Regions from separate parts of the Brochothrix campestris genome, predicted to be linked through region 2. Evidence: a T-box and tRNA genes for the amino acid it is inferred to sense, from the RefSeq annotation. Region 2 holds a T-box; the other holds one or more tRNA genes.
The links. The T-box of region 2 lies ahead of glyQ (glycine--tRNA ligase subunit alpha). A T-box ahead of a tRNA ligase gene usually reads a tRNA of that ligase, here a tRNA-Gly.
Positions count from the first base shown of each region.

Region 1: it has a tRNA-Gly gene. The T-box ahead of glyQ (glycine--tRNA ligase subunit alpha) is inferred to sense a tRNA for this amino acid. The anticodon was not compared.

Region 1 covers NZ_CP175511.1:1,922,824-1,939,482, reverse strand. Annotated here, with positions in the region: gene ACJYYY_RS09610 (aldehyde dehydrogenase family protein) at 1-722, opposite strand, end outside; gene ACJYYY_RS09605 (aldehyde dehydrogenase family protein) at 917-2,392, opposite strand; gene ACJYYY_RS09600 (NAD(P)/FAD-dependent oxidoreductase) at 2,534-3,745, opposite strand; gene ACJYYY_RS09595 (transporter substrate-binding domain-containing protein) at 4,067-4,855, shown strand; gene ACJYYY_RS09590 (amino acid ABC transporter permease) at 4,889-5,557, shown strand; gene ACJYYY_RS09585 (amino acid ABC transporter ATP-binding protein) at 5,550-6,275, shown strand; gene ACJYYY_RS09580 (YjjG family noncanonical pyrimidine nucleotidase) at 6,361-7,044, shown strand; gene ACJYYY_RS09575 (insulinase family protein) at 7,125-10,049, shown strand; gene ACJYYY_RS09570 (helix-turn-helix domain-containing protein) at 10,212-10,574, shown strand; gene ACJYYY_RS09565 (Nramp family divalent metal transporter) at 10,727-12,082, shown strand; tRNA gene ACJYYY_RS09560 (tRNA-Gly) at 12,212-12,282, shown strand; gene queG (tRNA epoxyqueuosine(34) reductase QueG) at 12,364-13,503, shown strand; gene trmL (tRNA (uridine(34)/cytosine(34)/5-carboxymethylaminomethyluridine(34)-2'-O)-methyltransferase TrmL) at 13,512-14,024, shown strand; gene ACJYYY_RS09545 (hypothetical protein) at 14,282-14,746, shown strand; gene ACJYYY_RS09540 (inorganic phosphate transporter) at 14,794-15,807, opposite strand; gene ACJYYY_RS09535 (DUF47 domain-containing protein) at 15,829-16,449, opposite strand.
Region 2 covers NZ_CP175511.1:1,051,531-1,068,189, reverse strand. Annotated here, with positions in the region: gene glyS (glycine--tRNA ligase subunit beta) at 1-2,018, opposite strand, end outside; gene glyQ (glycine--tRNA ligase subunit alpha) at 2,020-2,898, opposite strand; T-box leader at 2,979-3,149, opposite strand; gene recO (DNA repair protein RecO) at 3,210-3,992, opposite strand; gene dinB (DNA polymerase IV) at 4,007-5,080, opposite strand; gene ACJYYY_RS05305 (SDR family oxidoreductase) at 5,169-5,939, opposite strand; gene rnz (ribonuclease Z) at 5,939-6,874, opposite strand; gene zwf (glucose-6-phosphate dehydrogenase) at 7,123-8,592, shown strand; gene ACJYYY_RS05290 (transposase) at 9,107-9,658, opposite strand; gene ACJYYY_RS05285 (transposase family protein) at 9,744-10,289, opposite strand; gene ACJYYY_RS05280 (DUF6884 domain-containing protein) at 10,438-10,905, opposite strand; gene ACJYYY_RS05275 (GNAT family N-acetyltransferase) at 10,908-11,432, opposite strand; gene budA (acetolactate decarboxylase) at 11,507-12,229, opposite strand; gene alsS (acetolactate synthase AlsS) at 12,245-13,930, opposite strand; gene ACJYYY_RS05260 (YcjF family protein) at 14,122-15,129, opposite strand; gene ACJYYY_RS05255 (histidine phosphatase family protein) at 15,145-15,711, opposite strand; gene ACJYYY_RS05250 (amino acid permease) at 15,898-16,659, shown strand, end outside.

The DNA of each region.
Region 1 (16,659 bases), 870 kb from region 2:
TGCTCCGCGACTTCGTAACCAATTTCAGTCGAACCAGTGAAGGCAAGTTTGGCAAAGCCGTCGTGTTTCAACATGTAGTCCCCAGAGTCAGAACCACGACCTGTTATTAAGTTAACGACTCCAGCAGGTAGTACTTGATCCAATAGTTTGAATAATTCAAGCAAGCTCAGACTTGTTGAAGAAGAGGGGTGAATTACTAAGGTGTTTCCTGCAGCAATCGCAGGTGCTATTTTCCAAGCTGCCATTAAGATAGGGAAGTTCCAAGGGACGATTTGCCCAACAACACCAATTGGTTCACGTAAAACGAGCGATAATGTATCTTCATCAAAGTCTTTAACACTGCCTTCTTCAGCACGGATAACACCCGCAAAATAGCGGAAGTGATCGGCAGCTAAGGGTACATCAACCGTTGAGGTTTCTCTAATTGGTTTACCATTATCGAGCGTTTCAATCATGGCTAACTTATCGGTATTAGCATCAATTAGGTCAGCGATTTTAAGTAACATTTTACTGCGGTTTACAACATCAACCTTTTTCCAACTTTTGAAAGCAAGATGGGCAGCTGCGACCGCTTGGTCAACATCAGCATGTGTCGCATCAACGAATTCAGCTAATGGTTCACCATTACTTGGGTTTTCGGCAGTAATAAATCGGGCATCATTTGCTGTTTGCCATTGTCCATCAATATATAGTCCGTAACGTTTGTCAATAAGTGTTGTCATCATAAAACTTCCCTTCGTAGTTGAATTGAGTATGTAGTGAAACGTGACGCTTCTCTTTTGGTAAGCGCTTACAAAGTAAAGTATAGTACAGTTCATGCTATTTGTAAAACAAAGGAGCTTAACAAAAAACAAGCTAGCAAGGTTAATAAAAGTGCTAGCTTGTTGCCTAGTAATTAACAGTGAGTGCGTTGTTGTTAATAGAGTCCTTCTGTTTCGGTTTTGGTACTAATATAAATATTTTTTGTTTGCGTATAAGCAGCCAACATCATTTTATGGGTTTCGCGTCCAATCCCAGATTTTTTCACACCGCCGAAAGGTGAGCCAGCAGGGACTTGGTTGTAAGTGTTGACCCAAACGCGTCCAGTATGAAGACCACGTCCCACTTTAAGTGCTGTGTTGAGATTAGTTGTCCAAACACCACCACTGAGACCATACTCCGAGTCGTTAGCGAGTGCAATGACCTCATCAATCGTCTCGAATTTTATGACAGTAGCAACCGGTCCGAAAATTTCTTCGCGGACGACACGCATTGAAGGTGTCACATTGGTGAGGAGGGTCGGTGCTAAAAAAGCCCCATTAGCTTGTTCATCAATCGCTAGCGTTACGCCACCAGTTAAGAGTGTTGCGCCTTCTTTTTGACCAATTGCAATATAGTCAGTGATTTTTTTGAGTTGACGTTGATTAACTTGAGCACCCATTTGAGTCTCTTTCTCCCAAGGGAGTCCCACCTTTACTTGTTCAAATGCTTTTTTCAGTTCGGCAATGAAGCGGTCATAAACACCGGCTTGAACAAAAATACGTGAGCCAGCACAACAGACTTGACCTTGATTATATAAAATGCCGAGTTGTGCTCCTTCAAGCGCACGATTAAACGGCATGTCATCAAAAAAGATATTGGCTGATTTTCCACCAAGCTCTAAGGTTGCCGGTATCAGCTTATTGGCAGCATGTTTAGCGACCTCGTAACCAATTTCAGTTGAACCGGTAAAGGCGAGTTTAGCAAAACCAGGATGTTCTAACAGTGCTTGCCCCGATTCTGAGCCACGGCCGGTAATTAAATTAACGACACCTGGAGGTAACACCTCTGCCATTAATTTGAACAACTCGAGTAAACTTAAACTTGTGGCTGAGGAAGGTTTAATAACTAAGGTATTACCAGCAGCAAGGGCGGGGGCCAGCTTCCAAGCGGCCATTAACAAAGGGAAGTTCCAGGGAATAATCTGACCTACAACCCCAATCGGTTCGTTTAAAACAAGCGAGAGGGTATCATTATCAAAGTCTTTGACGCTGCCTTCTTCGGTGCGAATGACACCGGCGAAATAACGGAAGTGATCAGCTGAAAGTGGCACATCAATCGTTGTTGTTTCTCTAATCGGTTTACCGTTATCGAGCGTTTCAATTAGGGCGAGCCGCTCACAATTAGAGTCGATTAAATCAGCTATTTTCAAGAGCATGTTGCTTCGGGTTACGACATCTACAGCTTTCCAATCATTAAAGGAAGCAGTGGCAGCGACAACTGCGTTATCAACATCAGTCGCAGTGGCATCAATAAACTGTGATAATATGTCGCCATTACTTGGATTAGTAGCGTTCATAAAGATGGCTCCTTTAGGAATAACCCATTCACCGTTAATAAATAAACCGTATCGTTCATCTAGTCTTGTTTGCATTTCACATCATCCTTTCGATTTGAAGTAATGGTAGAAAACGCTTACAAGTAAAGTTTAACGAACTGTAATCTGTTTGTAAAACGAAACAGCTTGCGAACAAAAAAAGATGACCGAATGGTCATCTTGAATGGTGTCTGTATCTTAAACAGTATACATGCTTTTCTTGCGGAAAATCTTTTGCTTTTTGAGGACAGTGTCGACGCCACCGATTAAAACAATTGATCGTGTATCAATCACCTTTTTTAAGACTGAGGCAGTAACGCCGCGTAATTGTTTCCCCATGACGACACCAACGGCATCATGACGGCCAATTGAGCAAACAGTGCCTTTTGGTCGATAAATAAACTCTTTTAGATTGCCCCCTTTGAGTAAGGCTGCAATATTGTTGGCGGCACAATCGGCTTGCTGCATTGCGATTTGGGCAGTAGTTGGATAAGGAAAGCCGGTTGTTTCATCCATCACAATGGAACAATCCCCAATCATCATTACATCTCGACAATCCGGTACCGTTAAGTTTTTATGAACCAAGACACGTCCACGATCGGATGTGAAGTTTGAGTTTGTAATAACAGAACTACCACGAACACCACCGGCCCAAACAAACATATCAGCAGGTTCAATCGAACTCGTTGCCGCGTCACGGTCAAGTTTATGATAGACGCTATCGACCGTTATTTTAGCAACACGACCTTTAATAAAGGTGACGCCTTTTTTCTCAAGTTTCTTAATGATGTAGTTACTTAATTCAGGTGAAAACATCGGTAAAACATTTGATTGGATACACGATACTTTGACCTGATTGCGTTTTATATTCGCTGCTTTTGTAAGGAAGGGCAGTTGTTCGACTAGTTCACCGATATATTCGATGCTTGTGAAACCTGCACCACCAACAACAATTGAGAGCGTTTCTTCGGGCTGTAATGCCCGTAATTTTTCATTTAATTGGTCATAAATATTTTTGACAGATGGAATATTTGTAATTTGATACGCATAATCATTTAATCCATCAATGCCAAACGATTCAAATTCAAAACCGAGGGCGATGAGTAGATAATCATAAGTGAGGGCTTCGTGATTATCAAATAAAACCATTTTTGTTTGATGATCGATTTGTGAAACTGTCGCTTCAATAAATGTTGTGTAATGAGGGTCGACAACACTTGAGACAGGATAACAAATATCGCCGGGATTAGCAGCTCCCGTTGCAACTTCATGTAAGGCTGTTTTTTCACAGTGATAACTGTGTTTATTAACTAAAATAAGCTCAGCATCTGGCTTTAAGTCTTGTAATCTTTTTAGTGCCCGTAAACCACCATAGCCAGCACCTAAAATGACGATTTTTTTCTTACCCAACCTACTCAACTCCTTTTGCCATTGATGACAAAAATTTGACACAACCTTAGTATAACGCAGTTGTAAGCGTCTTACAATTTAAAAAAACAACATGATTTTGATAAGTATCTTTCATTATAATTTATCAAATGAAATATCTGAAAATATAAATTAATGCATAAATGTATAAAAATACGAATAAAAAGGCTGTATTTTGTATAAAAACATCATTTTATTTATAAAAAGGACTTGACGTGCATAAATATTACAGGTAATATAATTAAATATAGAAGCGAAATGATAAATGATAAACTAAAAACAAATAGATGGGGGAAATGAAAAATGAAAAAAGTTATAATAATGATGATGACGGCATTATTGGTTGTGTTAGCGGCTTGTGGTGCGAATGCAGAGGCACCAACAAAGAAAAGTGAAGACGGCAAGAAAACAATTGTGATGGGTACAAGTGCCGATTATCCACCATTTGAATCTGTTGATACAAAAACAAATGAAATCGTTGGATTTGATATTGATGTTGCAAAATACATCACAAAAGAATTAGGTTACAACTTAGAAATTAAAGATCAAAAATTTGGTGGTTTAATTGCTGCCTTGAATAAAGAAAGCGTTGATTTCGTTATGGCGGGTATGGTTAAAAACGAAGAGCGTGCGAAACAAGTTGATTTCTCGAGTGTTTATTTCACCTCACATCAAGTTGTGTTAGTGCCAAAAGGTAGCGACATTAAAACAACAGCCGATTTAAAAGGTAAAAAAGTCGGCGTTCAAATCGGTTCGACACAAGCTGCTTTAGCTGAAGACTTGAACAAAAAAGCACCAATGAAAGTGGAACAATGGGATAAAGTAAACGAGATGGTTGAAGCAATGGCTGGTAACAAACTCGATGCGATTATTACAGTAGACACTGTTGCCTATGGTTATACGAAGGATTCAGATCGTTTAGCACAGTTTAATGTTGAAGATGATTCGTTAGAAACAGGTGACCCAATGTCAATCGCACTTCCTAAAGGCAGCAAATTAACAGCTGACTTCAATAAAGTATTGAAAGAAATGGAAGAAAATGGCGAAATGGATAAATTAGTTGAAAAATGGATTAAAAGTGGCGGTCAATAAGCATCGCAAAAATTGGAAGGAGTGAACGATGGCATGCAAGGTATGATAGACGTTTTTAATCAGTTAAAACCATCGATTCCTTATATATTAAACGGTGTGTGGGTTACGTTACAAATTGCCTTTTTCTCCGCTTTGTTTGGCTTTATATTAGGAATCATCTTAGCAATCTTCAAAATTAGTAAATTGAAAGCATTGAGCTTATTCGCTCGTTTTTATACTTCGATTTTTCGTGGCACACCGTTAATTATGCAATTATCACTCGTATACTTAGCGTTACCACAATTATTTCACTTCGATATTGAACCATTAACAGCTGCAATCATTACCTTTTCTTTGAATTCAGCAGCTTACATGTCTGAAATCATCCGTTCTGGATTAAATGCGGTTGATAAAGGGCAGTATGAAGCAGGTAAGGCTTTGGGCGTTCCTTATGGTAAACTAATGTTAGATATCATTTTACCGCAGGCAATCAAAAACATCCTACCGGCTTTAATGAATGAGTTTATTACGTTAACAAAAGAATCAGCAATCGTATCAACCATTGCTGTAACAGACTTAATGCGTCGTGCAGAAATTGTCTCAGCAAATATGTACATGTACTTCCCACCAATGATTGTGGCATTTATTGTGTACTACTGCTTAACAATGATCTTGACGTTCATTGGTTCGTTAATTGAAAGGAGACTGGGTCGCAGTGATTAAGATGGAAGCCGTTAATAAAAGTTTTGGTAAATTACATGTTTTAAAAGATATCACGACAACAATTAATGATGGTGAAGTTGTCACAATTATTGGACCATCAGGCTCTGGCAAATCAACCCTCCTTCGGACAATCAACTTGCTCGGTGAACCAACGACGGGTGCTATTTTTATCGATGAGCAAAACATCACATTATTAAAAGAGAAACAAGTGATGCAAATGCGTAGTGAAGTCGGCATGGTGTTTCAACACTTTAATTTATTCCCTCATAAAACAGTGCTTGAAAACATTACCTATGCTCCGATTAAGGTCCGTAAAATCGAAAAGGCACAGGCTGTAAAAGAGGCTGAAGCATTGCTACAACAAGTTGGCTTAGCCGACAAAGCCGATGTGTACCCATCGAAATTATCAGGTGGTCAAAAACAACGGGTGGCAATTGCACGTGCCTTAGCAATGAAACCGAAATACCTCTTGTTTGATGAACCGACTTCGGCGTTAGATCCAGAAATGGTTAAAGAAGTACTCGAAGTGATTCAATCATTAGCCACAACAGGTATTACAATGGTGATTGTTACGCATGAAATGGCCTTTGCTGAACGCGTATCGAGTAAAATTATTTTTATGGATGAAGGCAAAATTATCGAGGAGACAGAACCAAGTATTTTCTTCGAAGCACCACAATCTGAACGTGCTAAAATTTTCTTAGAAAAAGTATTGTAAGCCAAACTAAAGCTGTTAGAAATAGTAATTTCGAACGTGCTAACAAAAATGTTAGCACGTTTCTTATGTATAAAGGAGAGTACTTATGCCAACCTATAACACCTTATTATTCGATGTCGATGACACGTTGCTCGATTTCGCAGCGACAGAAAAAGCGGCCTTAATTAAATTATTTGCTCACGAACAAGTCACTTTATCATCTGCCATTGAAACACGCTATCAAATAATCAATCATCACCTGTGGCGTCGCTTTGAACAGGGCCAAATATCGCAACAAGAAGTTGTTTCTGGTCGTTTCCAGCAACTCTTTGATGAACTCGGAATTGCACGAGATGGGTCTGTTTGTGATGAGCGTTTTCGCGAGTATTTAGCAGAAGGGCATTTTTTAATCGAGGGTGCAAGACCATTAATTGAAAAATTACATCAGCAGGTCGCGCTTTATGTTGTAACGAATGGCGTCTCAAGTACACAGTATCGTCGCTTAACTGATTCGGGTTTGATGCCTTATTTTAAAGATGTCTTTGTATCAGAAGATACTGGGTTTCAAAAACCGATGTCGGGCTTCTTTGATCATGTATTTGAACGGATTCCGCAGTTTAATAAGGCAGACACAATGATTATTGGTGATTCGCTCACCTCTGATATTAAAGGCGGCAATATGGCGGGGATCGCCACCTGTTGGTATAATCCGGCACGTAAAGATAGTCAGGGTTATACGCCAACATTTGAAATAGCACATTTAGATGAAGTCATAGGGCTCACGCTATAAGTCGTAATAGGTTAAATGCCCCGTTTAATTTGCTATAATAGAATCATTGAACAAATAGAGTATTCACTAGGAGGAAATAGATGTTAGATTTAAAACTAGCTGCAAATTACCATGGTTTTAAGTATGAAGAACGTGAAGAAATTGCTGAAATCGAATCAGTGGTTCACCGCTTTACTCATAATAAGAGTGGGGCAAAACTGCTTTATATCGAAAATGATGATACAAATAAAGTGTTTTCGATTTCGTTTCGGACGCCACCAGAAGATGACACCGGCGTGTTCCATATTTTAGAACACTCTGTTTTATGTGGTTCTAAAAAATACCCATTAAAAGAACCTTTCGTCGAGTTGGTAAAAGGGTCGCTTAATACGTTCTTAAATGCAATGACGTTCAGCGATAAAACGATGTATCCGATTGCGAGTCAAAATGACAAGGACTTCCAAAACTTAATGGATGTATATTTAGATGCGGTTTTTAATCCTTTATTGACTGAAAAAGAAACGATTTTACAGCAAGAAGGTTGGCATCATGAGTTAACGCGTGCGGATGCAGATATTAGTTATAAAGGTGTTGTCTACAATGAAATGAAGGGTGTCTTCTCATCGCCGGAACAAATCTTGATGCGCAGTATTCAAAAATCACTCTTTCCTGATACACCATACCGCTATGAATCAGGTGGCGATCCTGTTGCAATTCCTTCGTTGAGTTATCAACAATTTGTTGCGGATTATAAACGTTTCTACAACGCATCTAACAGTTATATTACGCTTGCAGGAGACCTTGATTTACTAGAAAAGTTAGCATTCTTAGATGAAGCTTATTTAGCACAGTATCAACAGGTAGAAAATACGACAGCTCTTCCTTACCAACTTGCATTAGGTGATTTAAATGTTGAGGTCAAGCAGTATGCAGTATTGCCGACTGAAACATTAGAAGATAAAACGTACCTCAGTCTAAACTATGTTATTTCTGATATTTTTGATGCTGAAAATTACTTCGCTTTAGACGTATTAGAGTATATTTTATTAGAAAGTTCAGCTGCACCATTGAAACAAGCTTTACTTGATGCCAAATTAGGTAATGATGTGTTTGGGATGTATGAAAATGGTGTGCTACAACCGTTCTTTAGTATTGTCATTAAAAATGCCAATGCGAGTGATCAAGCACGCTTTCAAACTGTTGTACGAGAAACGTTACAAAAACTCGTGTCTGACGGTATCGACAAAGAGCTGATTGAATCAGCGATTACCTTGAAAGAATTCCAATTGCGTGAAGCTGATTTTGGCTCAATGCCAAAAGGGTTAATCTATTCGATGCGTGCGATGGATAGTTGGTTGTATGATGGTAAACCAACGACACATTTACAATATGAAAAAACGTTGGCAGGTGTTAAAAATGCCCTTCATTCGCCTTATTTTGAAAAGTTAATCGATCGTTATTTCCTCAATAGTTTACATGAAAGTCTAGTGATTGTTGAACCATCACATACATTGGCTGATGAACTGAATGAGGCAGTCGCAGCTGAATTGAATGACTTTAAAGCGGGGTTAACAGAAGCCGAAGTTGCTCAACTTGTTGCAGACAATCAAACGCTGAAAGCGTTACAAGAAAGTGTGGATACGGAGTTCGATTTACAAAAGCTACCGATGTTAGCACGCACTGACGTTGAACCGCAAGCGACCGATTATCCAATCGCTTTGAGCGCAGCTGATCAAATCCCAGTGATGTTCTATGAAACCAATACAAATAAAATTGCTTATTTGACACTGATGTTTAATACATCTCATATCGCACAAGCTGATATTCCTTATCTTGGGTTACTCGAAGATTTAGTCGGACAACTTGCAACAGGTAAATATAGTTATGGAGCGCTTTCGAATGAGTTGAACATTGTGACGGGAGGAACTAGTTTTTATAACAGTATTTTGAGTGAAAAAGTACCGTCTGAAAAATTCCAAACGTATTTTGCAGTTAAAACAAAAATCCTGCAAGGAGGCATCCGTTCGGGCTTAACTTTTGTGATGGACATCTTAAAAGACACGCGCTTTGAAGATCAAAAACGCATCACTGAAATTGTCCAAATTATCAAGTCGCGCATCGAAATGAGTATGAACCAAGCCGGTCATAATATTGCTGCTGCTCGTTTAGCATCGTATGTGGAACCTGTTAGTAACTATTCAGAAGATATTCGTGGTTTAGGTTACTATGATTTTATTTGTGAATTAACAACTGCATTAGAAACCGATTTTGCCACGGTTCAATTAAAATTGAATGAGTTACTTACGCAATTAATTAGTAAAGAAGCATTAAGTGTCGCGATTACGGGTGACCAAGTGATTTATGATGAAGTTGTGGCAGCTCTTGCGACGATAGACTTACCTCATAGTGATAACAAGGCTGATGCCAATCGAACGTATCCGTTAAATCCTTCAATTAACGAAGGCTTAAAAACGTCGAGCAAAGTACAGTATGTTGTTAAAGGTGGTCTCATTGATCAGACCAAATATCCATATTCCGGTCATATTACCGTCTTGAAGAAGATTTTATCGTATGATTATTTATGGAACCAAGTGCGTGTCTTAGGTGGCGCCTATGGATCGGGCTTTGTGATGCAAGACAATGGCAAATGGTTATTCTGGTCATATCGTGATCCAAACTTAGTCGACACGTTGGCCGTGTATGATAAAGTGGTCGCTTATTTACGTGCCTTTGATGCGAGTGATTACGAAATGACAAAATACATTATTGGCACAATGGGAAGCATGGATATGCCATTATCAGCCCGTCAAAAAGGCGCACGTGCAGTGGCACGCTACCAAAAAGGTCTGCAATTGGCTGATATCCAACAAACCCGTGATGAAATATTGAGTACAACAGCAGCCGATATTCGTGAGATGGCAAACATGTTTGCAGATGCTTTAGAAGATGCAAAAGTATGTGTGTTTGGGAACAGTGATCAAATCGATGCCCAAAGTGAGTTGTTTGATCACCTCCGTGAACTGTAGTTTGTTCAATTTTTAATATTCTAGTAGATGTTTAATTAGACTTTGTCTACAATCTGAAACGTATACGCATTAGTCGTATACGTTTTTTTAGGTTGAGGGCAACGCAAACGGTCGGATAAATGCTAAAATAGAAGTAGAAGCACGATAAAGGGGCCGATTACAATGAACATTGGTGAAAAGATTAAGGCAGAACGTTTAAAACGAGGCTATACACAAAAAGAATTGGCTGAACGCATTAAGGTTAATCCCTCTGCGATTAGTAAATATGAAATGAACCGTAACCGACCACCACTCAATATTTTAGTGGCGATTGCCCAAGAGGTCGGCACACCGGTGAACTACTTTGTTGATGACGTCAATGGTTTACGTGATGAAACAATTAATTCGACATTCCCACTGCTCGATAATCCAGAATTAGAGGCGTGGTACTTAGAACTACCCTATCGTTTAACACGTGAGCAATTACAACTATTAAAGCAACTTTCAAATCAATTGGAGACGTGGCAAATTTCAGAAAAAAAATAATTTTTTTTTAAGGTTGTTAGAATAGGTAATGAAGCGGTTACAACTGTAATCGTTTTTTATTTTGACGTTGACAATAATGTTTCCTTAGGGCAAAATATACAGTGTAGAAACAAAGCGAATAAAACAGTGTATAAACGAAGGAGATGTTGTGAATGACACATAAAGTAAAAGACGAGCATCACTCAGTCGTGGAACATGCGAATGGTGCCAGTTTAGAAGAGATTAACAACACCGTAGCGATGCCTGAAAAAGGTGGTTTCTGGAAAAAGTTAGCAGCCTATAGTGGACCAGGTGTATTGATTGCCGTTGGTTATATGGATCCTGGGAATTGGATTACCTCGATTGCAGGTGGTGCTCAATATGCCTACGCTTTACTGTCAGTTATTTTGATTGCTAGTGTTGTAGCGATGTTATTACAAAGCATGGCCGCCCGGTTAGGGATTGTTACAGGGATGGACTTAGCACAGGCCACACGTAAGGCAACCAGTAAACCCGTCGGTGTTGTTCTATGGATTATTACCGAGTTAGCAATCATGGCAACAGATATTGCCGAGGTTATCGGTGGTGCTATCGCCTTACATTTATTGTTTGGGATGCCTCTCATAGTCGGTGTAGCGATTACAGCCCTTGATGTAATGCTATTGCTGTTGCTTTCAAAAGTTGGTTTTCGTAAAATTGAAGCGATTGTAGCGACCTTAATTGCAACCATCTTCATTGTCTTTTTATACGAAGTTATTTTAGCGAGTCCAGAATGGGGACCGATGCTAAAAGGCTTTATTCCTGACCCACAAATTGCGTTACAACCAGGAATGTTATTATTAGCATTAGGTATTGTTGGTGCAACCATCATGCCCCATAACTTATACTTACATAGTTCGATTATTCAAGCGCGTCAGTTTAAGCGGACGAAAAAAGGTAAAAAAGAAGCGATTCGCTTTGCAACCATCGATTCAAACATTCAATTAACAGTCGCGATGATTGTTAACTGCTTATTGCTCATCTTAGGAGCAGCAATGTTTTATGGATTGGATAGTGAACTAGGCCGTTTTGTCGAATTATACAATGCCTTAAGTGATAATAAAATCGTCGGTGCAGTCGCGAGTCCGGTGTTAAGTACCTTGTTTGCGGTTGCCTTATTAGCCTCTGGTCAAAACTCAACCATTACTGGTACGTTATCAGGTCAGATTGTTATGGAAGGCTTTATCAAAATGAAGATTCCAATGTGGCTCCGTCGTGTTGTAACTCGTTTGTTAGCGATTATTCCAGTCATTATTATGGTAATTGTTTTCAACGGTCAAGATGCAAAGGTGGAAGAATTACTTATTTACACACAGGTGTTCTTAAGTATTGCCCTCCCATTTGCGATTATTCCATTAACGATTTTCACAAGTAGTAAAAAGTTAATGGGGGAATTTGCTAATCCGACATGGATGAAATACACCGCGTGGATTATCGCGATTTTCTTAACAATTTTGAACATATATTTAATTTACGGAACCTTTACTTAAGGCTAGTCAACGTTGTCAGTTTTTTATTGTGAAAAGCTGATGACGTTTTTTTATACTGTTTTAGCCTAAAAGACTTGATTTTCAATCGTTTTTTGGTATACTAAAGAAGTAATAAATAAGGAGTAATTAGCGGGTGTAGTTTAGTGGTAAAACTACAGCCTTCCAAGCTGTTGTCGTCGGTTCGATCCCGATCACCCGCTTAATGAACATAAAGCACTGCCGGGTTATTATTAACTGGTGAGTGCTTTTTTTTGATAATAAAGGGCACTGGGGGTGAAAAGATGGTGGATACGTTAAAGGACGAAATCAAGGCTTATGCAAAAACAATTGGCATTCAAAAAATCGGTTTTACAACGGCGGACTACTTTCAAACGTTAGAAAAGCGCTTAAGCTTTGCCCAAGAGCATGATTTATTAACTGGTTTTGAACATCCGGTCATTGCAGAACGGGTCAACCCCAGTCTCATTTTCGAGCAACCGCAATCGATTATTGCGATTGCCTTAGCCTATCCCAATCAGATGGATAATACGTTACGAAGTAAGCGTGGCGAGTGGCGTGGTGTCTTTGCGCGTGCCTCATGGGGGGTCGATTATCATACCGTCTTGCGTGAAAAACTGGCTTTATTAGAAGCGTTTATTAAAACAAAGGTGCCAGAAGCGCGTACAAAGTCGATGGTCGACACCGGGGAGTTATCCGATGTGGCAGTGGCCGAACGGGCAGGGATTGGCTGGCGGGGCAAGAACACGCTTTTAATCACACCAGAGTATGGTAGCTTTGTTTATCTCGGTGAAATGATTACCAATATTGCGTTTGAACCAGATGAACCGATGGGTGACCAGTGTGGGGAATGCACACAGTGCATTAAGGCATGCCCAACAGGTGCCTTGCTTGGTGATGGCAAGATGAATGGCAAGGAATGCTTGAGTTATCAAACCCAAACAAAGGGGATGATGCCGGAGCGATTCCGTGATAAACTGCATAATCGTCTTTATGGCTGTGATACCTGTCAGGTCGTTTGTCCGTATAATCGTGGCAAAGACTTTCACCTTCATCCGGCGATGGAGCCTGATGAGGCGAAGGTGAAACCGTTATTGAAACCATTGCTGACGATTTCTAATCGCGAGTTTAAAGAAACATTTGGACCGATGGCGGGGTCGTGGCGAGGAAAAAAACCACTCCAACGCAATGCGATTTTAATTTTAGGACGCTATAAGGACGAAACGGCAATTCCTGATTTGGTCAATTGCTTACTGGCTGATCCTCGACCAGTCATTCGAGGCACTGCTGCCTATGCCTTAGCTAAAATTGGTGGTCATATTGCCTTAGAGGCACTTCAAACCGCTCAACAAGAAGAAACAGATGACGAAGCACGCGCTGAAATTACAGCGGCATTATTAAACTTATCTCAGAAAGAAGGATGAACATAACCATGAATCATATTGTCTTATTCCAACCCGAAATACCAGCTAATACAGGAAATATTTCCCGCACGTGTGCCGGCACCAATACAGCCTTACATTTAATCCGCCCACTCGGATTTTCAATTGAAGATAAGTATTTAAAACGAGCAGGACTCGATTATTGGGACAGTGTTAATTTATCAATGCATGATTCATTAGAGGAGTTATTTGATAAATACCCTGACGGCAAATTTTATTTCATTACAAAATTCGGTGAGCATACATACAGCGACTTTGATTACAGCGATACAAGCTCAGATATTTTCTTCGTTTTCGGTAAAGAAACAACTGGTTTACCGGATTCTGTGTTGCGTGATCATCGTGAAAATTGCCTCCGCATTCCGATGTCAGATAACATTCGTTCGTTGAACTTGAGTAATACAGCAGCGATATTAACATACGAAGCGTTGCGTCAACAAAACTTTCAACATATGAATGTTGAGGCGCCAACGTATGATCATATTGTATTCGAGAAGGATTAGTAGTAATCCAAAAAAGTAGCAAACCAAAAAGGTTTGCTACTTTTTTTAAAATAATTAGTGCGTTGTTAAATTATGGTGTATTTATAATTACGCAAAAGATGGATTAAGAGTGGACAATACTTACAGTTAATGTCTCATTATGTTATTTTAAAAGGGGATTTGCAAAAAAACGACTGGAATTCATCGTCAAGAAGTATTTATTAAACGGCACAATCAGAAGAAATTGTTTATGATGTTTTTAAAAGAGGGGGGAACAGATGAAAAAAATACAGGCTGTTAAAGTGTTAAAACAATTCAATTTACGATTTAAATACGCGGATCAGTTATTTATTCGTGCGTTTATCGTGCCAGAAATCTGGTCGTTCAAAGAAATGGAAAAGTATTTACGAAAAACGTTTAATAAAAAAGACATCCATATCCTAAATCATCGTCAAGTAAAAGTATATGCCATCCAAGAAAACCTCTCTAAATCTAGAGTAAATAAAGCAGACACGATAAGCGAATATTGGAATGATGGTTTGCAAAGAGATATAGGAATTAAGTTAGAGGATGAGTGGATTGTTGTCAATTATATTACAGATACAAAAATAACTGTGGAGTCTTTTTTAGAGCTACTTAAAAAGCTGTATCCGTATTTACTGAGAATTGAAATGTTATATCAAGCTGAATGTTTAATAAAAAACGATTGTTTTGAATGTGATGACTTAGGTGATTACAGATAAAGCTGAAAAAAGGAGCCACTTAAGATGGCTCCTTCCTTTCAAATGGATTACATAAACAAGGTGAAAATATAATATACGAGCCCAGCAACTGCGGCTGAGATAGGTAAGGTAATGACCCAAGTGATAACCATGCGTTGGGCTGTATCCCATTTAACACCACGGATTCGGTGTGATGAACCAACACCAAGAATAGATGAACTAATAACATGCGTCGTACTTACGGGCAATCCTAAGCCAGTCGCAGTGAAAATAACAGACATCGAACCAAGGTCAGCAGCTACCCCGTTAACAGGTTTGATTTTCATAATCTTACTACCGACGGTTTTAATGATTTTCCAACCACCAATTGAAGTCCCAACTGCCATTGCAGTCGCGCAGGCTACCTGTACCCAGAAATGGACGCCATCAGCATCTGTTTGGTACCCATTAGCAATTAAGGCTAATGTAATGATACCCATTGATTTTTGGGCATCATTGGTACCATGAGCGTAGGATTGAAACGCAGCCGTTAGTACTTGTAAGTAACGAAAACGGCGGTTAGTCGCATCTAAATTAAAGTTTTTCAAGGTTAGCTTGAAAATTGTATAGATGATATAACCAGCAGCAAAGGCTAAGAACGGTGCTAAAATTAGAGCTTGGATAATTTTAGTGAATCCAGCGTAGTTAAGCGGTGACGATTGACCAGCTATAAAAGCAGCAGTTAAGGCTGCTCCGGCGATCGAACCGATTAATGCATGTGAAGAACTACTTGGAATTCCAAAATACCAAGTCAATAAATTCCAAATGATAGCAGAGATAAGCGCTGCTAAAATAACGATGTCACCATGTGGTAAGGCAAATGGATCAACAATATCTTTTGTTAACGACTTTGCTACACCTGTAAATGAAATCGCGCCTAAAAAGTTCATAATGGCTGCCATAATGATGGCGTGTTTTGGTTTAATTGCTTTAGTAGAAACACTCGTAGCAATGGCGTTCGCTGTATCATGGAAACCATTGATAAAGTCAAACACAAGCGCTGCAGCTACAATCGCAATTGTAATGATTAGTATATTATCCATAGATTATATAATTCTCCTTAATTAGGCGTTCTTCATAACGATGGTTTCAAGCGTATTAGCAACTGATTGGCAATCATCTGCAATATCTTCTAAATCTTCGTAAGCTTCACGGTATTTGAAAAATTGAATCGGATCAGTAATGTTATCATTTAAGTGACGGATTGAATCACGGTAAATATCATCACAGATTGATTCGTAATCCTTAATTTGAATCGCTAATTCACGGACGTTTTTAAGCTTTTTATCAAAGATATAACCAGTTGCTACAGAGATATCAGCTGTTGCTTTTGAAAGGTTTTCTAAAAACTTCGTAATGTATTCATCTTTTGGTGAAATATTGTACATTTCAAGGATGAAGGAAGCTTGTTCGAAACCATCTAAAATATCATCTAAGCGGTTTGTTAACTCAAGCATGTCTTCACGCTCAATTGGTGTAATAAAGGCGTTGTTTAACTCTAAGATGATTTTATGAACAAGCGTATCACCTTTAAGTTCATATTCTTTCATGACTTCTGCAAGTTTACGTAAATCATCTTGTGATTCAACTTGACACTCGCTGAAATATTTACCGGCCTCATTGATATTTAATGAGATTTCATGTAATAAATGTGCAAAACGATCTTTCTTATTCTTGAAAACCATTTTTTTATTCCTCCATTATATGAATATGTAATTTGTATTTACTAATTTATTAATTTATTATGACACCCAATTCAGCAAAGTACAATCTAATTCTAACATAAAAACAAAAACATTAGTGCTTTCTTAACAAAATCTTTACATTTGAAAAATGTCGTATTTTTGAGTAACGAATAATAACAAAAATAATGATATGAATTAGCTTGAAATCTA
Region 2 (16,659 bases):
TTCAATTCAGCAAGCATCGCTAAGCGGTTTGTACGAATCGCTTCGTCGTCGACCATTACAAGTGTATTTTCAAAGAAACGAGCAATCGGTTGTTGTAATTGTTTCAAGACGGTTAATTTTTCGGTTGATGATGCGGCTGCAAAGGCTGCTTTAACCGTTTTAATTTCGCGATACAGCGCTTGCTCACTCTCGTTTTCAAACAATGTTTCATCAATAGTTACGGTTTTATCCAATTTACGTGCAAGGTTCATCACCCGTGTCAAGGCCTCAACTGTTGGACGGAACCAGTCTGCTTGGCTAACCTTGTTTAAGGCTGCTGCACGCTCAAATAGCTGTGCTAAATCATTTGTTTCTCCAGCAACGGCTGCTTCAATTAAATCATGACGAACATCATCATTAGCTAATAAATTACGAAGACGACGCGCTAAAAATTGGTTGAATTTCAAGACGGTTTCATCGATTGGCATCACTTTGACACCGGCTGCTTCTTCTAATGTAATAATATCACGTACCGTACCATCGAATGGTAATTCCCAGCGTTGATCAATTAAAATCCGTACCACACCAATCATCGCACGTCGCAAGGCAAACGGATCATTCGAACCGGTTGGAATCATATCAACTGAGAAGAAGGCACCTAATGTTTCTAATTTATCTGCTAAGGCAAGTAACGCCCCTACTTTTGTAGCAGGCAATTCGCCTTCTGAGCTTGTTGGCATGTATGACTCCCGAATCGCAGTTGCAACGACTTCGTTTTCTCCTTGCAACAAAGCATATTTAGCACCCATCTCGCCTTGTAATTCAGGGAATTCACCGACTAAGTTGGTCACTAAGTCAAACTTATAAATAGCAGCTGCACGTTGAACATCCGCGATTTCGCTTGCACTAAAGTTGAATAAGCCCGCAAGCTTCGTTGCAACTAAACCAACACGTTCAATTTTGTCAGACATCGTACCAATTTTTTGATGGAAGGTGATTTTTTTCAATTTTTCAAGTGCTGCCGCAATCGTGATTTTTTGATCTTCTTGATAGAAGAACTCGCCATCCGACAAACGTGCACGGAGTACTTTTTCGTTTCCTTTAGCAACGGTCTCTAAATGTTCCGCATTCCCATTTCGAACGGTAATAAAGAACGGCAATAACTGACCGTCATGTGCCATGACAGGGAAGTACCGTTGGTGCTCACGCATAATCGTAATTAAAACGTCCGCTGGTAAGTCTAAATAATTTTCTTCATAATTACCAAATAAAACGGTCGGATATTCAACTAAATTCGTTACTTCTTCAAGGAGGTCGGCATCGATTGGCACGTTCCAGTTTTTTACAGACGCAAGGTCCGCAATTTGGTCAGCAATCAGTTGGCGTCGCTCTGCTTGTTGAGCAATAACAAATACTTCTTTTAACTGCGTTTCATAAGTTGCTGCTGACGTGATGTCAATCTCATGTCCTAAGAAACGATGTCCGCGCGTTGTTCGACCTGTCGTTACATCTAAAATTGAGAACGGAATGACAGTATCGCCATAAAGGGCAACGATCCAATGAATCGGACGGATGTATTTAGTGTGGTGATTTGCCCAGTGCATATTAACAGGGAAGTTTAGGCCTAAGATAATTTTATCCCATTCTTTTAATAAATCAGCTGTGGCAACACCGACTGTTTTTTTATTAACAAAGGCATATTCTGTTCCTTTTAATTCTTTGAAGAAGATATCGTCGGTTGTTAAACCTTGTCCACGCACGAAACCTTGGGCTGCACGTGACCAGTCACCATTTTCATCTTGTGCTGTTTTACGGGCCGGGCCACGCACTTCATCTTCGCTGTCGGCTTGTGACGGTGCAACAGCTTTAACTGTAACTGCTAAACGACGCGGTGTTGAAAAAGAAGCAACCGCTTCATAGGCTAATCCTTTTTCGGCTAACCATGCTTCAACATGTTCTTTCAACTGTATTTCTGATGCTTGGACATATTTGGCGGGCATTTCTTCTAAACCAATTTCTAATAAAATATCTTGAGTCATCTTATTTGTCCTCCTTTTTCAACATTGGGAAGCCCAATTTTTCACGCTCTGCCACGTATGTTTTAGCAACCGTACGGGCCAATTTACGAATACGGCTAATGTAGTTAGCGCGTTCCGTGACAGAGACCGCACCACGTGCATCTAAGAGGTTAAAGGTATGTGAACATTTAAGAATGTAATCATAGGCTGGGTGAACCAGACCCAATTCTAATTGCGTCAATGCTTCTTGTTCAAAACTCGCAAAATTTGCTAAAAGCATTTCTTGATTTGATGTTTCAAAGGCATATTTTGAGTGCTCATATTCTGCTTGACCGAATAACATACGGTAAGTCACACCATCATGCCATTCTAAGTCAAATACGCTTTCTTTATCTTGAATGTATGATGCCAGACGTTCGATACCATACGTGATTTCACTAGTGACGGGTGAACATTCTAAGCCACCGACTTGTTGAAAATAGGTAAACTGTGTGATTTCCATACCATCGAGCCAAACTTCCCACCCAAGTCCAGCACAACCCATTGACGGGTTTTCCCAGTTATCTTCGACAAAGCGAATATCATGTTTTAATGGGTCAATACCAATCGCAGCTAACGAACCTAAGTATAATTCTTGGATGTTCGCTGGTGAAGGTTTAATCACCACTTGGAATTGATGATGTTGGAACAGACGGTTAGGATTTTCACCATAACGGCCATCATCTGGTCGACGTGAAGGTTCAACATAACAAGCTGCCCATGGTTCTGGTCCAATAGCGCGTAAGAACGTATAAGGACTCATGGTACCCGCCCCTTTTTCGACATCATACGATTGAAGCAAGAGACAGTTTTGTTCTGACCAATAAGCTTGCAATGTTTGGATCATTTTTTGTACATTCATTTGACATTCTCCTTCGGTAATTGTTTTTTTGCATCGTGGATAAGGCGCAAAAAAGCCCCTATGCTAATCACAATGACTAACATAGGGACGATAAACATCGCGGTTCCACCCTACTTGATGATATAACTATCATCCACCTCAATAAACTAAGCTCCAAGCTGCCTTCACAATCGCCATGTTATATGGTTCACACTATCCCATACTCACTGAAACTGGTTTAAATTGCTACTACTGCTCTTCATTGCTTCTATATACGTCTTTAAATATACGATAAAATAGTATTATTGTCAATCATAACAGCTCATTTAGCATCATTCAGGTGGCGCTGCCTCAGACGTGTCCACTTTCATTTGGGAGCCCCAGTCAGACATTTGATTTAAAAAGCGTTTTGTTTTTAAATTCAAACCAGACACTTCATTATAATACGTATCAATCGCCCATTGGACTTGTTTCGTTACCTCATCGTTCACATCAATTTTACCCAGACGGTTAAAGTCAATTAAATAATACAGCCGCAGTAAACGAATCACCTTATCAGACAACTGCAAACGATTCGGGTCCTCATCAAAACAACGACGTGAAATTAAACCATTGTGTTTGATTGAAAAATCAAACGGACCCTCTGTCTCACCTGTTAAGACACAACCACGAAACTCAGGATAATGTCCTAATACATTAAGCATCTTCAATTCGAAGATTTGACTAATGACGTGTGCATTTTCACCAGCAGCCATTTTTTCAATCACTTGATAAATCAACGAAAATAAGGCCGGATTGGGCTCTCGTTCCTCAATCGCCTTATCGAGTAAGTCGACACAGTAGGATGCATACGCTGTCGTAAAAATATCTTGTGAAATGAGCGGGAAGCGTTCAATCACTTCCCCTTGTTGAATTGTGCCTAATCCTTTGTTGCCAAAGTACATGAATTCACCATAGGTAAACAGCTGTGTGACAGCAGCAATCCGACTGTTGCTTTTTTTTGCACCGCGTGCCACCAAACTGATTTTGCCATGCTCTTTTGTGTATAAACGGATAATTTTATCGGATTCACGATAATCCATCACGCGAATAATTAACCCTTCGCACCGTTCCATTGTAACACCCCTTTTTATAGCCCTTTCAATCGTAAGTTCTCATAGTGTCTCGTTGCCAAGTTAGTAACTGTTAAGCCAATCAGCCGCACCGGTTGTTGCGTCCACATCTCTTCAAATATTTGGAGGCCATAAAAATAAAGTTCATGACTTTCACTGAGCCGCAGTGGCAATGTGAGTCGTTTTGTTTCAGTTGAAAAATCACTGTAACGAATTTTCAAGACGATTGTTTGGGTGCTCAGCTGCTTCTCAGTTAAGGTTTGCGCTATCTTTTGTGCAAAATGACGTAAGGTGAGTTGCAGTTGTTGTTCATCAATCACATCGGCCGAAAAGGTCGTTTCTCGTCCTAGCGACTTACGTTCACGCGCTGTTCGCACCGGCGAGTCATCAATCCCCCTCACAAGCCGATACAATTGATACCCCCGTTTTTTAAACTGCATGATTAAATCCCATTCACGCCACTCATATAAGTCTGCCCCCGTATGAATGCCAAGGGTGTGCATTTTTTCGGCGGTCACCTGACCAACACCATAAAAATCATCAATCGGGAGCTGCGCAAGAAAAGCCAAGGCTTGCTCAGGCGTGATGACTGTTCGACCCGCTGGCTTTTGGTAATCTGAGGCTAGTTTAGCAATGAATTTATTATAAGAGACACCCGCCGACGAGGTTAACTGCAGTTCATCATAGATTGTCGCTTGAATTTGTTGTGCTAGGCGGCTCGCTGATCGTTCATTGCGTTTGTTTTCGGTGACATCTAAGTACGCTTCATCCAAAGATAACGGCTCAATTTGATCGGTGTAACGGCTAAAGATTTCACGAATTTTGAGTGACACTTCTTGATAACGTGCCATCCGTGGCGGGATAAAAATTGCTTGTGGACAAAGTTTTAACGCTTCAACACTCGACATCGCCGAATGGACACCAAAGGTACGGGCCTCATATGATGCTGTCGAAACAACCCCACGCTTTGATACACGGGGGTCGCTAGCGATAACAACAGGCTTGCCTTTCAATTCCGGGTGGTCAGTTTGTTCCACCTGCGCAAAAAAGCAATCCATATCGATATGAATAATTTTACGTTGTCGTTTCATCTCACCAACTCCTCAAACTCGAACATATGTTCTAGTAGTTTAACATGTCACGTCAGGTTTGTACATCACGACTATCACTGCTACTTTACTATTTTTTCAAGAAGAAAGGTTTCGCAATTGCCTCCACTGTCCGCGGAAAAAACGCATGAACTCGGGCGGCAAACGCCATCGTTAACGGGAGGGTTACCTCGCGCTTTTTCTTCCCAAGGCAACGCACCATTTTCGACGCTACCTGCTCTGGTGTTAAGCTAAAGCGAGCGATGTTTTTCAAATATTCGCCCGATGGATCAGCAATCTCAAAAAATGGTGTTTCAATTGGGCCAGGGTTAATCGTTGTCACGTAGATACCGTCGCCAGCCACTTCCATCCGCAACGCATCCGTATAACCAACAAGCGCAAACTTACTGGCCGCATAGACGCTTGACTTCGGTGTCCCGATTTTGCCAGCAACCGAAGCAATCATCATAATATGCCCATAGCCTTGTTGCTTAAACTGTGGTAGTAATAGTTGGTTCAAATGAATCCCCCCACTAACATTGGTGAGCAGCATTCCTTCCACTTGTTCGATTGTTGTATCGACTGCATTGGCAAATATCCCAAAACCAGCACAATGAACAATCGCATCAATCACCGGAAAGCGTTCAAGCACCATTTGTATCGTCTCTACCACTTGTTGCGCGACACTGACATCGCATTGATACACATGAGCTTGCCCCCGGTATTGATTGGCTAATACCACCATTGGCTCTGTTCGACGCGCCATTAAAATGACTCGTTTACCTTGTGCGAGTAATTGTTCCGCCACAACATGACCAACACCGCTCGAAGCGCCTGTCACGATAACTGTTTCAATCTGCATCAGTCTTCACCTACAATGTAAGGCACATCAAAGGTCATAAAATCATCCGCTATATCGGTCTGTTCAAAGACTTCACGGGCTTCTTGTGCCAATTTGTTTAGATCATCATAGAGGTAACGGGATGAAATATGTGTTAACAATAAGTGTTTGGCGTTTGCCTTAGCCGCAATTGTCGCTGCCTGCGTGGTTGATGAATGAAAATAAGCCCGTGCCATTTTGCTCTTATCCGCTTCAAAGGTTGCTTCATGAACAAGGACATTGGCCTGTTCCGCCAGTTTGACTGAATTTTCAGTCGGTCGTGTATCCCCTAAGATTGTTACCACACGCCCTTTGACTGATTCGCCAACAAAATCCTTACCCACAATCGTCGTACCATCGGCTAATGTTACAGTCTTCCCGTCTTTAATGTCTTTGAAAATCGGGCCCGGTTTAATGCCTAATGCTTTTAAGGCCGCCACATCTAATTTACCAATTTTATCGGTTTCTTCTATTCTATAGCCGTAACTATCGATTCCATGACTTAACAAGGCCGTCTCAACCTTAAACTGTTCATCTTGGAAGACAATTCCGGGTGTGATTTCTTCTATTACTAACGGATAGGCTAAATGTGTTTGCGAGACACGGAGGCTCGTTTCGATAAAGGCTCGTATTCCTTTTGGTCCATAGACCGTTAAGGTCGTGTCACCACCTTGGAACGAACGACTGCTCAGCAAACCGGGCAAGCCAAAAATATGATCACCATGAAGGTGAGAAATAAAGATTTTTTCAATTTTACCTGGCTTCAATGTGCTTTTCAGCAGTTGATGTTGGGTTGCTTCACCACAGTCAAATAGCCACCATGTGCTGCGTTCATCTAGCAACTGCAAGGCAATCGCACTCACATTGCGTGTTTTGGCAGGTACCCCTGCACCTGTGCCTAAAAAAGTAATTTCCATTTTGTCTTGCCTCTTTTCTCTGATGTAAGGTTTACGTCTTATTTTACCATAATTTTCGCCGTAATAATAAATTTAATGTGTGTTATCAACACGTAGCTATGGTAACGCTTACAGTGTTGCCTGTGCCGTTTTTTTGAATAATTTTATTTTTTTCAAGATTGTTGACTATCCGACTTTTCGCTTTCGTGTTATATTAATAAGTGCAAGCAAAAACGCATTAAAATGAGAATGAAAGAAGGCTTACCGATATGACTAAAATTACTGAAGAAACAGCACTGATTACAATATTTGGTGGCACAGGCGATTTAGCTAACCGCAAATTATATCCTGCTATCTACCGTTTGTATGCAAAAGGATTTTTGAAAGAAAATTTCGCCGTTATTGGTACTGCACGTCGCCAGTTAACCGACGCTTTGTTCCGCGAACGTGTTGCTTCTTCGATTGCATCTATTGCCGATAAATCACACATCCAAGCGTTCGTTTCCCATTTTTATTATCGTTCACACGATGTTACGAACAAAGAATCATATAAGGTATTGTTAGACTTATCAAACGAGCTTGATACAACATATCACCTTAAAGGCAATCGTGTTTTTTTCCTTGCGATGGCACCAACTTTCTTCAATGAAATTGCTATCCGCTTAAAATCTGAAGGCTTAGTTGCAACTAAAGGTTATCAACGTCTAATGATTGAAAAACCGTTTGGTCATGACCTTGCTTCAGCACAGGAATTAAACGATGCACTCGGTCATGCCTTTAATGAAAATCAAATTTACCGCATTGATCATTACTTAGGAAAAGAAATGGTACAAAATGTTTCGGCGATCCGCTTTGCCAATCCAATGATTGAGGCACTCTGGAATAACCGTCACATTAGCAATGTGCAGGTGACATTAGCAGAAGAACTTGGCGTCGAAGAACGCGGTGGTTACTATGACAACAGCGGTGCCTTACGTGATATGTTCCAAAATCATATTTTACAAGTCGTATCGTTATTGTTAATGGACTTCCCTTTAACATTAGATAAAGCTGAAATCCGTGCCGAAAAAGTGCGTTTATTACGTTCGTTAGATGTGCCAGAATTAGATGTCGTTAACAATTTATTCGTTCCTGGTCAGTACGATGCAAACCCAACTGACCCACAAACGTTTAAAGCGTATCGGTCAGAAGAAAACGTTTCGCCGACATCAACGACTGAGACCTATGTTGCTGGTAAATTGACGTCTCACAGCGATCGTTGGAACGGTGTGCCAATCTACATTAGAACAGGAAAACGGCTCTCTAATAAAAAAACGAACATCGTGATTGAATTCAAGAACGATCGTCCTGACTTATTTGATGACAGCAGCGAAAAAGTTGCGAATACGTTAGTGATTGAAATCGCACCTAACGAAAGCATTACCTTAAAACTTAACGTCAAGGTGCCTGGCCTTGGTCTTGCGACACAACCGACACAGCTACAAACAGCGGCTGATGCGGTCGACCAAAATGCGCCCGAAGCGTATGAAAAAGTTATTCACGACTGCTTACGCGGTGACGCCACTTATTTCTCACACTGGGATGAAGTAGCACTCTCATGGCAGTTGGCTGACCGTATTTACGAAGGTTGGAAATTGAGCCCTACCGAATTACCAAATTATGATTCAGGCAGCGCTGGTCCAATCGCGGCTGACGAACTGTTAGCGCGTGATGGCCATACATGGTACCCCCTTTCGTAATCCAAAAGAGTGACGACAGTTTTTAACTGTCGTCACTTCAGACTGAAGATAAACGCTGTTCTAGGTCGTCAATGCCTCGCCTTATCGGAGTCGAGTACCATCTGTACACTCACCTCTAAGGCTCGTGTTTCCTACTATAACAACATTTCTATTCAGTCTTATCATCTCGTATACAAAGTCACTGTAATAGCATTACAAAGAAAATGAAGTCTGTTTAGACTTTGTCTACAATCTGGAGTGACGACAGTTTTTAAGGCTCTATGTCAAATAGTGTTGTTATTCAAAATTTAGTAAAATAAGTCATTTTTGCAGCTACCTTTTTTGGTAGCTGCTTTTTTGTAGTCATTCCTAATGTGAAGGACGCTTTCTGCGGGTGACGCTTCATCCTCCGCGCTCCGCTGTGGGGTATTCAGCTGCCACTTTTCCCGCTAGAGTCGCCTTCACAAACGTCATGACGCTGCACGTTTATTATTGAGGCTCTCGCGTATTAAAAGACAGTAAAAGAGTCAATTAATTACGAGTTGGGAGCGATGCGTTTATGATTGAATCCGAGTAGAATCCTGTTTCTGAAATTTGAAAAGTTACGGTAACCAAACGAAATCCGTTTAATCACTTTTATTTTGTTATTGATCCCTCCTAAATGCCCGTTGGAATCCTCGTATTTAGAACTATTTTCGATTGCAGGTAAATGCTTGTTTAATGTTTTTAAACTGCGTTTCAGTTGTGAAGAAACGAAAGGTTTTTTAGTCTGAATCAGTGATTGGTAAGCAGGGGGATTTTTGTGTTGTAGCGCAATCAGTAATTGCTGTGCTAGTTCGTACGTTTCTTTGAATTCAACATCCAGTGTCATAAAGTAATCGATGATTCCTCTCGAACTTTTTTGTCCGTTAAATAAACGATGATAGCGATAATCAAAATCGCTTAAGTCTGTTTTGTTTTTGAGAAGTAATTTCCAATACGCTTTGAGTTTACGATAAATCTTTTTATCTTCTGAGTTTGAAGTATCATAACGGTTCATGAGTTTAATGCGTGTTTGATTAAGGGAGCGTGTTACTAATTGGGACAAATGAAAACGATCGATGATGCAATCTTCTAGATGGGAGGATATCAATGATTTCATATTTTTTCGCATCAGTGAAAATAAAACGCATCTAACTTTCAGCACTCTTTACCGATTTGAATTCATCCATTGAAAGATGTAGTGGAAGCCTTTGATAGTTCGGTTTGAATTGAGGAGACCATTGGTGTAAAGCACGATTAACAGTAGTTGTTGAAACACTCTGTCTAAAAGCGATATCTTTTTCAGAAGTAATAAACTGCCCTTCGGCAGCTAGTGTTTGAATGATGCATTTGGTGATAAAACAATTTCGTTTTACCATCGAAGTTGAAGCGATAAAGGTTGTTTTACATCCTTTACATAAGAAGCGTTGCTTCTTTAAAAAGAGATAGGTTGGAAGGTTATTTGTTTTAGGGAGTGTGATACGTGATAGTTTAGTTCCGTGTTTAATGAGTTTAACTGTTTTATTATTAAAGCCGCAATTCGCACACCGTGAGGGTGTGTAAGAGCGTGTACCCAAATAACAAGTGCTTAAAACACCTTTAATTAACTGAGTTAAACACCATGTTTTTGGAAAAGAAATAGTTTCATCTGTAATTCCAGAGGAATTCGCGATATTATTAAAAGTGATAGCTGACATTGTCGAATCCCCCTTATAGATTTGTTGTGGTGACTTAATATTATAGGGATTTTGAAAATGTTGCTATTTTTTTACGAAAAAATAGGCATCAGTGAAAATTCACCAACACCATAAATTATAGAACCGTTTTTAACTGTCGTCACTTTTTTTATCTATGAAACGGTTCTGATAACAGAATCGCTTGTTTCATTCTTTGTTGCATCTTCCCAATTCCACCAAGACCATGGAGTGGATATTGAACACGCTGCGCGTCGGTGGCTGTCATAAAGGCCGCCACCACTTTGATAAACTTTTGGCCACCAAATAAATACAACGGCGATTCGTCACTGTAGTGCTGTTGCCACTGCGCCCGTAACCTCGTAGCGGTAATCGTCGTCGAATTAAGACCACTCGCATTAAAGCGTACATCATAGCTTTCATCTAGCATTTGCTCGAGTGCTACTAAACCATAAAAGGGTGACAAAATAAGTACTTGTTCCTTTGGTAAGAATTGCTCGACGTATTGTCGACAGAGACGATGAAACGTCCCTGTATAGACTTCACCAGCAGGGAGTGGGCAAACCGCTATCAATTTATCCCACCGCTTTGGTTTACCACTTGCAATAATAACCGTCATCGTCACTGGCCTCCTATCGGTTTATGCCAATGAATAATATCTTTTTCACAGTAATCCAATTCAAAGCCATTTTTTTGTAGCACATGTTTCGATGCCGTATTATACATAAAACACTTGGCGCGAATGTGTTGCATCCCCTCAGCGATGAACCACTCGCAAATCGCTGCAATCGCCTCTGTCATATACCCTTTATTCTGACAGCGAGGAATGATCGAGTATCCGAGTTCAACACGCTTCGTTTCGCTCGGTGTCCCTTGCCCTCCTATTTCACCAATTACTTCTTGGGTCTCTTTTAAAACAATTAGGCGTGTCCATTTGGAATCAGCTGGATTTTCATTTAACTGTTCTAAGGCAAATGGCAAGTAAAAGAGGAAATCAATTCCCGGCCATTCGGGCGCCACTTGATAGCCACAAAGTTGTTCTAATCGCCGATGACTATCCATCGTGGCCGCGACGTAATCAACATAATATGGAATTAAGAGCAACCGCTCTGTTTCAATCGTTGCAATGTTTCGTTCTACTGCCATTCGGCTCACCTCTTTTGTCTATCATATCAAACAAACTACCCAAATTAAATATCTGGGTAGTCAAAATATCGCGTTTAATTTTCAGCTTCTTCAATGTCCGATACCATGTTAGGATTGTTTAAATCCGCTTCATAGTACTCGGTTGTTTGTGGCACTTGTAATTTGAAAGCTGTTTGTGGAGCCAATTCGACCGTGCCTTCTAACATGTCGTAGGCAAACAAGTGACCCCCGGCGTCTCGTTCTGCAGTAATAAAGTGCAGATGATAGCCCGCAACACCAACTCCTTGAAAATAAGGTGGTGTCCAAAAACCGAGCACTGTTCCTTTGACATTTTCAAAATGAAAGACCGGCTGTTTTTTAACCGCTTCAACAAGTGGCTGATACGGACGCATTTGCTTCGGTACAACACGAGTATCTACCGATTTAAATGTTCCCGTTAGCTTGACAGCGAAAAAGATATTCGGGCTAATTTCAGCATAGGCACGAATCTTCGCCTCGATTTCTAAACGTGTCATTCCGCCGCTAACTTCAAATGAAAGTGACGGTTCAAAATGAGACACACTCGCGAATGGCGTTGTTTCTTCTGGCTCTTTCAAATAGGCTTGCCCGTTGGACTTAATTTGATAAGCCTCACCATCGATCACCACCAATTCGCCATCAAAGTCATGCAAGGTACCAATACCAATATCTCCCTGTTTCAAGAGATCGGCAAATGTAATCGAGCCGGCAAATTGCGCACCTACAAGCGCTCCCATCGTTGAATGTTGAAATAATTGATTGACGTTTGCTTCAGACATTTTTGTTCCTTCTTCCTAGTTCATTGTATCTTCCATTACCATGTCGGCTAGTTTGATGTTGTCGCGATAATCAACTGGAATATCAACAACAACCGGCCCTTCAGTTGCTAATGCTTCGTTTAAAACAGACTCTAATTCGCTAATATCATTTACACGTAAACCTTTTGCCCCCATTGACTCAGCGTACATTGCAAAATCAACTGGTCCTAATTTAACAGCAGCATCTTTACCGTATTTCTTTTGTTGCTGGAAGGCAACCATATCGTATGTACCATCGTTCCAAACAAGGTGTACTAAGTTTGATTTTAAGCGTACGGCTGTTTCAAGTTCTTGACCTGAAAAGAGGAAGCCACCATCACCTGACATTGACACGACTTTTTCAGTTGGACGAACGAGCGAAGCAGCAATCCCCCAAGGCAAAGCGACACCAAGTGTTTGCATCCCGTTTGAGAAGAGAAGACGACGTGGTTCGTAGCTACGGAATAGACGAGCCATATAAATGTAAATTGAGCCAACATCGACTGTCACAGTCATGTCATCTGTTAAGAGACGTTGTAACGTATTCACTAACGTAATCGGATGTACCCGGGTTTGATCAGCGAGGGCTGGTTCTTTAACAAGTGTATGACGCTGTTTTTCACGTATGCCCGCTAAGACTGCTTCGGCAGTTGCGTCCAACGTAATCCCTTTAAACTGTTCAGTGACAAGTTCGAGCGTTTCTGTAATATCACCCACAAGTTCTGTTACTGGTTGGTAGTTGTGATCGATATCCGCTGCTACTGTATCAAGATGAACGATAGTACGGTTGTTATCCGGGTTCCAAATGATTGGATCATATTCGATTGGATCATAACCAATAGTAATAACGAGATCTGCTTGGTTTAACAAGAAATCACCTGGTTGGTTACGGAACAAACCAACACGACCATAAAAGTTACTTTCAAGCTCACGAGAAATAATACCTGAACCTTGGAATGTTTCAACAACTGGCATCGGATGTTTTGCCAAGAAATGACGAATCGCTGCTGTTGCTTCGATTGAGCTCGCACGCATCCCCAATAAGAGCACTGGAAGTTTAGCCTTGCTTAATCGCTCAACTAAAGTTGTAACATCACGTTTCGATGCTGATCCGAGATGTGGCGCTGAAATATGCGGAATCGCTTTAGCAGCTACATCTGTTGCACTAATAACATCTTGTGGAATACTTACAAAGGTTGCCCCCGGACGTCCCATCATCGTTTCACGATAAGCATTTGTCACCGCTTCAGGTATTGCACCGGCATCTTGTACTTCAACACTGGTCTTTGTCACATGTTTCATAAAGCCGGCGTTATCCATTGATTGATGCGTCCGTTTCAAGCTATCTTTACGTGTAACATTCCCACCAACAGCTAAGACAGGATCACTTTCTGCAGTTGCTGTAACTAAGCCCGTTGCTAAGTTAGTCACACCTGGTCCAGATGTAACTAAAACAACACCCGGCTTACCTGTAATACGGCCGATTCCTTGAGCAATTAATGTCGCATTTTGTTCATGACGGCAGACAATGACTTCTGGTCCGCGTTCTGCTAAAATATCGAACGCTTTATCAATTTTAGCCCCTGGAATACCAAACACGTACTCCACATCGTTGTTAATTAATGTGTCGACAAATAAGTCAGCACCTGTAGTTCGTTTTGTTTCGTTTGTCATAACTATCATCACCTTTTCGTTTATTGTACTACTGTAAAAAAGAACCATTATGATACAGGAAATAAATAAATTCAAACTATGTGATAATTATACATTAAAAAAAGCGCTAGTAAACCGTGTGAAATGTAAAACTGTTACAACATTGTTAACTTTCTGTACCATTTTTATGTTTTTTAAAATTAGTACAGTATATAACAGTTTTATTTTTTACGTCGTTGTTCTTTTTTCAAGAAATCCTTAAAGAGTGATTGTATCAACTGCGCATCCAACGACATGTCTTTTTCAAAGACGGCTTTAAAAGCATAGCCGATGGCAGCTGTTACACTTGCTGCCACGCCAGCATTAATTGCGCCACCTACAACCGTTCCAACTCCAGGAATCACCTTTGCTAGCGATCCAGCCAAGGTGCGACCGAGCGTTGTTGTAATTAAGGGGAGCATCATATCTTGAAGATTAGACTTTGTGAGTCGGCGGTCATATAAACTTGCCAACTTTAAAACGAGGCTAATCTGTAGCGCTGATAACGCAATTGAGTCCGAAAAAGGAATGGGAGATGCACCTACCCCTCCTGCCGAAGCGCTCGCTGTCAAAATCCAGCGATTAGCGACGCTCGCTCGATCGCGAAGCTTTTTTGCGAGAAGCAACTCCTTTTCGTTGTCTTTCGCCAAAGCAAGCATCACATGTACCAACTCGTCTATGTTTTCACCTGTACGAGAACTCACTGCCACTACTGGATACGCATGATTCGTTTGTTCTCTAATATATGCCACCTGTGTTGGCACATCATCCGATGCATCAATTTTATTTAACACGATAATCAGTTTTTTATTTTCGGAAGCAACGAACGCCAACGCTTGTTTTTCTGTTTCAGAGTAGACGGTTCCGGCTGCATTTAAGAAAAACAAAATAATATCCGACCGCCGATAATACGCGCGTGTCTCATCCGAATGACTTGCGATAATATCATTCAGACCCGGTGTATCTGCCAAAACCACCCCATCGCCGTAATCGTACTCAGAAATTTGGACCGTCTTGCCTGGATTAGCTCCGACTTCAGCCACATCTTGATTGAGGATTCGATTAATGGTTGATGATTTCCCCGCATTCACGTCGCCCACCATCGTAATCGTAATTGTTTCAGCGAGTTGTTTCGCCACTTTTTTCGCTTCTTGGTCAAATACCTTACCGAATAGTTCTTTCATTGACATTATCAACATCCCCTTTTATTCAATAGTAATGACTTTCATTCCTACGAGCGTCGTCCCTTCGAAACGAGCTTCTAACACATACGGCATCAGCGGTTTCAATTGTAAATAGTCAGCTAAACCAAATGATGCATCATAATAATTAAGAATGGTCGCTAAAGCTGTTCCATGTGTGCCAATTAAAAGCGTTTGTTGTGGATAAGCAAGGGCGAACGCATTGATTTTAGCGATTAAACGCGCTTGAACCTCTGCTAAACTTTCACCGCCTGTTAATTTATAATCGAAATCAGCCCATTGACGTGCAACATAATCAGCTGGTTTAATTACTCCCTCAGCTTTCACTCGTCGTTCTTGTAAATCCTCACATTCAGTTAGCGCTAAGTCATTTGCAACCACCAACGGCGCTATCGTATCCTTTGCCCGTTTGAACGGACTACTAAACGCCCTATCAAACTGATAACCCTCCAGTTGTCTCACTAACGCTAAGCTAGACGCTAAACCTGCTGCTGTTAGCGGTAATTCCTTGTCCTTTACGTATGACTGCCGTTCTTTTTGTGCGTGTCTAACAAATACTATTTTCATCATATCCCCATCCCTCTATCTAACGTCCTTCCATTATAACGAAATAACGCTATAATTTCGAGTGAATACATTTGAACAAAGGTGTTGACAATTGCTTATATATGATGTTTAATAGATATATCGAAACGCTTTAGTCTGATAACGTACGAAAGCGAATGGCTAAACAACTACATAAAGTGAGGTTTTAATATGGCAGCAAATGTAAAAGTTAAACGTAAACTAAAAACAAGACATATATCAATGATGGCGATTGGTGGTGCCATCGGAACAGGATTATTCATGTCGAGCGGCTTAGCTATCTCCCAAGCAGGTCCTGGTGGCGCGATTCTCGCCTACATCTTAATCGGGGCGATGGTCTACTTCTTAATGACTGGAGTTGGTGAAATGGCAACATATTTGCCCGTTTCTGGGTCGTTCGCAACTTATGCGAACCGCTTCGTTGATCCAGCCTTCGGTTTTGCAATCGGCTGGAATTACTGGTTAAACGGCATCATTACTATCGCGGTCGATGTCGCGACGGCATCTCTTGTGATGCGCTATTGGTTCCCTAACATTCCGCTTATTTTATGGGGGATTATCTTTTTTGTCATCATCTTCACCCTCAATGCCCTCTCTGTTAAATTTTATGGTGAGAGCGAGTACTGGTTTGCGCTCATTAAAGTGGTCACTATTATCGTTTTCTTAATCGTTGGTTTTTTAACAATCTTCGGTATTCTTGGTGGCGAATTTATCGGCACTAAAAACTTCACAGTTGGCGATGCTCCTTTTAATGGTGGGTTCCTCGCTTTCTTAGGTATCTTTTTAATCGCCGGGTTCTCCTTTCAAGGGAGTGAATCAGTGGGCGTGATGGCTGGTGAAAGCGAAAATCCACAAAAGAGTATTCCAAAGGCAATCAAACAAGTCTTTTGGCGTATCCTCCTTTTTTACATCTTGACGATTCTTGTTATCAGT